DNA from 2 places in the Catenovulum sp. SX2 genome. Region 1 is predicted to be linked to the other one. Evidence: predicted binding sites of a transcription regulator. Region 1 holds the regulator's gene; the other holds the start of a gene.

Region 1 (3,191 bases):
TGCATCTTCAAGTTGATCAAGTGCGGTCGATTTACCTGAACCCGAACGACCTGACAGTATGACAAGTTGTAACATAGTTTATTCCGTAATAGCTTGAAAAAGTTCCTGATTAGTTTGCGCTGATCTTAAGCGTTTTAAAATACTTTTATCCGAAAGTTTTTGTGCAACAGCTGCTAATGATTTTAAGTGTTCGTTGCATTGGTTTTCTGGTACCAACAGAGCAAAAAAAACATTAACCGGCTGGTTGTCTATCGCGTCATAATCAATAGCTTCTGCTGTGGTAATTAATACGGCTAACGCTTTAGTTGTATTGGCTAAGCGGCCATGAGGGAGGGCGATACCATTACCTATACCTGTACTACCTAATCTTTCTCGATTGAGCAAAGCTGCGGTAATTTCTTGTTCGGTCATTTCGCTAATATGCTGTGCAGCTATTTGACCTATGTGCTCAATAATTCGTTTTTTGCTAGAAACAGAGACTGCACATTCAGTGCAGTCTTTGGATAAAAAAGATTGAATGTCCATTAATGGCGTTTCATTTTCTCTTTATGCTTGATGACTTGGCGATCCAGCTTGTCTATCAAGGAATCTATTGCGGCATACATATCCGTATGCTCGGCGTTGGCAAATACTTCACCACCGTTTAAATGCAGCGTTGCTTCTGCTACTTGATTTAGCTTTTCAACGTTGAGGATAACATACACGTTATTGATGTGATCAAAATGACGCTCAAGCTTTGCAAACTTGTTGTCGACGTAATCTCTTAGTGAGTCAGTAATATCAACATGACGACCAGTTAAATTGATTTGCATAGGCTCTTTCCTTTTTTGGTTTATGCCTTCTAAAGAAGGCTCTTACGTTGGTTTGACGGCGGAATTGACAACGACTCTCGGTATTTAGCTATGGTGCGTCTAGCAACCATAATACCTTGATCCGCTAACAATTCTGCAATCTTGCTATCACTTAACGGTTTTGCTGTATTTTCAGCAGAAATCAGTTTTTTAATCAAAGCGCGTATTGCGGTTGATGAACATTCCCCACCATTTTCAGTGCTGACATGACTTGAGAAGAAGTATTTCAATTCAAATATACCACGTGGTGTGTGCATATATTTTTGTGTCGTTACCCTAGATATGGTCGACTCATGCATTTCAACTTCTTCGGCAACATCATTTAACACCATAGGTTTCATGGCTTCATCACCGTACTCAAAAAAACCTTGTTGTTGTTTTACGATACACCTTGCTACTTTTAACAAAGTTTCGTTACGACTTTCAAGGCTTTTTATAAACCATTTTGCTTCTTGCATATGCGAACGGATAAATTGTGAATCCGACGTATTGCGTGCTGTTTTACTCATAGCTGCATATTCTGCATTTATCTTGAGTTTTGGCATGCTGTCTGGATTTAATTCAACTATCCAATCGTCTTTAATTTTTTTAACTGCCACATCTGGCACTATATATTGAGCTTCTTCTGCAACCACAGCGTTACCCGGTCTTGGGTTTAAGCTGTGGATGAGTTTCATCACTTCTTTTAGCTCGTCTTCTTTTAGTTTAGTCTTCCTTGCTAAAGTTCGGTAGTCTCTATTACCTAAAAGTTCGATATAATTTTTAATTACTTTTTTGGTTTCGGCTAAATAGGGCGTATCTGCTGAAAATTGATTCAGTTGTACGAGCAAACACTCTTTGGTATCTCTGGCCGCAGCACCAACTGGATCAAAGAGTTGAATGCGTTTAAGTACTGCTTCTACTTCTTCAACTTCAACTAAATCGTCTATTTCTTCGCTTTCTATGCCTAAACTTTCAATTATGTCTTCAACACTAACAGTTAAATAACCTGAGTCGTCGACTGCATCAATAATGGCTATGGCGATAGCTCTGTCGACTGGTGAAAATGGCGTTAAATCCATTTGCCATAATAAATGGTCACGAATTGACGTTATGGTTTCACCTTGGTAAACCATATCATCGTCAGGGGCTGCACCACCTGAGCCAGTTCCAGTACCTTGGGTAAAGTGGTCATCCCAAGTGCTGTCGGTCGCTAAATCTTCGCGAATATCTTCGCGTGATAGTTCGTCACGGCTGTCGGGCACTGCATCTTCGTTTGATTCGGTATTATCTTTGCCGTTTTTTTCTTCTTTTTGTTGTTTAGCTTCGTTTAACGCGTCTAATGATTCGAAGTCCTCGCGGTTTTCTTCAGATTCCAACAAAGGGTTGCTATCAAGCGCTTCTTGGATCTCTTGCTGAAGATCAAGCGATGACAATTGCAACAATCGAATAGCTTGTTGCAACTGCGGGGTCATAGTTAAATGCTGACCAAATTTTAACTGAATAGTTTGTTTCATTAATTAGACGATTCGTTATAGTTTAAATTGTTCACCTAAATACACGTTACGTACTTGTTTGTTATTCAGCACATCGTTGGGTGCACCAGAGGCAATTAACTGTCCTTGGCTAACGATATAGGCTTTTTCACAAACATCGAGCGTTTCACGCACATTATGGTCTGTTATTAGTACACCTAAACCCCTATCTCTAAGATGGGTGATAATTCTTTTTATATCAATAACGGATATAGGATCTACCCCGGCAAATGGCTCGTCCAATAAGATAAATTTTGGATCGGCCGCTAGCGCTCTGGCGATTTCTACCCGTCTTCTTTCACCACCGGATAATGCCATGCCCTGACTATCTCTTATGTGGGTGATATGAAATTCTTCAAGTAGCTCTTCAAGTTTAGCTTGTTTTTCGCTTTTGGTAAGCTCAGGTCGCATTTCTAAAATAGAATAAATATTTTGTGTGACCGTTAACTTTCTAAATATAGACGATTCTTGTGGTAAATAACCAACACCTGCACGGGCTCTTTCGTGCATTGGAAAGTAGGTCATGTCTTTGTCGTCTAATAGAATTTGCCCAGCGTCATTTTCCACTAATCCGACTATCATGTAGAAGGTAGTGGTTTTACCAGCGCCGTTTGGCCCCAATAAACCAACTATGCTGCCGGATTCAACCTGCAGAGAAACATTTTTAACCACTTGGCGTTTTTTATAGGCTTTAGCTAAGTTGGTTGCGATTAACTTCGGCATTAATTGTCACCACTTTTTGGTGTTAACACAGTACGGACTTTTTGCCCTTTTTGATTATTGCCGGAAGCGACAAGTTTTTGTGCGACTAAGTCATATTCGATAA
Region 2 (3,191 bases), on a different replicon from region 1:
AAGGTTAATTTATAGCAATTTATCAGCCCGCCATTGGTTAAATAATGGCATTAGCCAAGATGGTTCACTATTTACCGAACTCAGCTCTAGTTGGCCAAAAACCGTTGTTCAAGCAATAAATAACGGCCAAGATGGCTTGTTTGTATTAAATCCTCAAGATAGTGACTCCGAAGCATCAGCCAACCCGTACAAAGATCAAAGCCAAACATGGCATTTATCCACTGGTGATTTTCAGCTCAATGGCGCACAGCACAAATTATTTTTGTTTAAACAACTAACTCGTGAATTTAATCGCCAAGAAGTGAGTGTGTGGAAAAAGGTTATTCGGGTAATTAGCCATGAAATTAATAACTCGATTGCACCTATTTCTTCAATGACTCACTCAGGTAAGTTATTAGTAGAACAACAAGGTGATGAAAAGCTCAATTTAATCTTTAGTACCATAGATAAACGCATTAAACATTTAAGCGAATTTATTGCAGGTTATGCTAAATTTGCTCGATTACCTGAACCGAATAAACAAAGTATCGACTGGCAGGGATTCATAAAAAATTTGCAACAGCAATTGGACTTTTCCTACCAAATATCCGTGCCTGCTGAGCAATTAGCTAGGCTAAAAATTGATATTAGCCAATTTGAACAACTGCTCATCAACCTAATTAAAAATGCTTATGAAGCTGGCTCAGCGCCACAAGATATACAGTTATTGCTCGAAAGTGAACTGAGTCGACAAGCCGTGATTATTTCAGTACAAGACCGTGGCAAAGGCATGAATGAACAAGAACTGCACAATGCACTGATCCCATTTTATTCAACCAAACAACAAGGCAGTGGTTTAGGTTTGGCGCTATGCCGCGAAATAGTTGAAGCCCATAGCGGGCAGTTAAACTTGCATAATAGACTTGGTGGTGGCTTAAGTGTAAACATCAGGTTAACCTTGGATTAGGCTTTTTATTAGGTATTGATTACCCGTGGGGACTACGCGAAATTCACTTAATAGACCCTGCTGGTGTGTTATGGCATATAGTGCAAGCTAAGTAACCGCAGCTGCGTATAATCAAAATTGCCCAACATGTCCATTTTCCACCTCTACTTACGCGCCTTTGAGGTTATTAGCGTCAGGAATATTTACACTGCATAATTCGCGCCTAAATTGGTAATTGTCAAGCGTTTGATAAATATTGATTTTTTAATGTTGGCACGCCTAATGCTTAATTAGATTCAGATTGATTAACAAATAACTCAATAACCAGTTTTAAACAGAAGGAAACGATTATGTTCAATTTCAAACAAACTATAGCAGCAGCGGCTTTAACAGTTGCAGGTATTGCTTCAGCAAATGCTGGCGAAATGGTTTTAGATTCTTTCGATGGTTACAATGGTTCATATGCTGGTGCTTTAGGTACTAACGACGGTTATTTGTACTCTGACGCTCAAGGCAGCACTTCTTATGCTCAAGACACTGAAGTTAGCCCTCACGGTGTTGTAACAGCAACTGTTGTGCAAACTGGTGGCGCGGATGCAGTAGGTCCTGTACCAGCTACAGGTTCAACTGGCTTCTCTGTTGGTGACGGCAAATTAGTATTCAACAATGATGATGGTGTAACTGGTACTATGGGCTTGTTCTACACTAACCCATTTGCTGACATCAATGACCCTAGCACTTTGTTAGACCTTAGCAGCTATGCTTCTTTCTACTTCGATATCTTAAGCATCGATACTAGCTTTGAATTAGACCTATATGTAATCTCTAACACTGAGATTTTCGCTGATGCTGCGTCAACTAACGCTTTCTTCGCTGATTTATATGACTTCGGTACTGACATCGATACTTCAGCTATTGAAAACCTAGCTTCTGGCTGGTCTAAAGGCGAAACTTCTGCTGCAGGCTTTACAGCGCCTGGTACTATCAAGCTATCTTTCGATGATTTCGTTGGTGACGCTGATTTCTCTGCTGTAACTGGTATCTTCGCAGTATTATCTGGTAACCCTTCTGCTGACTTCAGTATCGCTGAAGTAGGTGTTGTTCCTGAGCCTGCAAGCCTAGCTGTATTCGGTGCTGGTTTATTAGCTTTAGTTGGCTTACGCCGCAGAAAACAAGCTTAATTCATACTTCAAGTTAAGCTAAAAAATAAAAACCAGAGTCTTGTACTCTGGTTTTTTTGTTTCTCCCCCACAGAAACAGTTTTGTCTTCATCACATGATTCCAAAACAGCAGCCTCTAAGGCTTTAGTAGTCCTTCAGGTTTTAAATTGGCCAGTGCAGGGCGCTTGGCCAAGTTTTCTAGGTAGCTGATTAAAATTGGATAATCTTTAAGCTGACCGTCTACATATAAGTAAGCTAGATTTTGCCAAGCAAAAATATCCAGTAAGCTAAATTTATCTTTATACCAGTAGTCTTTACCCGTTAAGTGCTGGTTTATTGCTGCAAGTTGATGCGGAATTCTTCTTTCTAATGTTTCACGTACTTGCTCTTTTTCACCGAACACGTGTAAACCAATAATGCCGCCACTCAGGGTATCAAGTGAGCTCGCGAAGTAGAACAACCATTGCATAAACTGGCTATCTTGTTCGTTGATCAGATGAGGAGCATGTTCACGGCAAATATCTAAACAAATAGCGCCTGCTTCAAATAACACTTCACCGTTTTCTTTTTCTACAGTTGGAATTAAACCATGTGGATTTATGGTTTTGAACGGCTCGGTTTTGTGCTGACGCTCTGCAACATCTAATTTGATAATTTGTAGCGCCAGATTAATTTCGTTGGCTAACCAACGAACTTTTAGTGAGCGGTCGTATGCAAATATATGGTAAAGCTTCATTGAGGTATCCTTTCTAAAAAATAATAAGTAACCGATTGGTGTAAAATAATTTAGTGGAGTTAATTGATTTGTGCAAGGTATTTTTTACCGAATGGTGTAAAATGGTGTTTGTTGTCCCAATGAAGTATTAATTTTCGCAAAAACGCTTAACTGGATATGTAAGAGGTGCGCAGCCGACAGTTCGTCCCTGAAAGAGAGGCCCTGTCGTCATCCCTGACTCCACCTCATCAGACTGCGAAGCAGTGCTTCGTTTCTGATTCGCCCATGAAAAAGAGGTTTTGCTCTAAATTATTACTTCATTGTGCCAATTCTGCTAGATTCAGCGGGTTTACCCGCACTAGGTTCAGGTGAATTATTCAAGATGGCAAGA

Evidence for each region. The regulator sigma-54, encoded in region 1, starts transcription at its own class of promoters, with help from an activator protein. The targets are predictions, from matches to a motif close to GTTGGCACGNNNNTNGNNT.
Region 2: the regulator sigma-54 is predicted to act here: its motif matches at 1,195-1,213, upstream of ACMZOO_RS17610 (PEP-CTERM sorting domain-containing protein).

The regions. Positions count from the first base shown of each region.
Region 1 is NZ_CP182493.1:2,466,178-2,469,368, forward strand. Features, by position in the region: gene rapZ (RNase adapter RapZ) at 1-75, opposite strand, end outside; gene ptsN (PTS IIA-like nitrogen regulatory protein PtsN) at 79-525, opposite strand; gene hpf (ribosome hibernation promoting factor) at 525-812, opposite strand; gene ACMZOO_RS10340 (RNA polymerase factor sigma-54) at 842-2,347, opposite strand; gene lptB (LPS export ABC transporter ATP-binding protein) at 2,363-3,088, opposite strand; gene lptA (lipopolysaccharide transport periplasmic protein LptA) at 3,088-3,191, opposite strand, start outside.
Region 2 is NZ_CP182494.1:23,160-26,350, forward strand. Features, by position in the region: gene ACMZOO_RS17605 (sensor histidine kinase) at 1-946, shown strand, start outside; gene ACMZOO_RS17610 (PEP-CTERM sorting domain-containing protein) at 1,276-2,106, shown strand; gene ACMZOO_RS17615 (glutathione S-transferase family protein) at 2,222-2,821, opposite strand; gene ACMZOO_RS17620 (TetR/AcrR family transcriptional regulator) at 3,183-3,191, shown strand, end outside.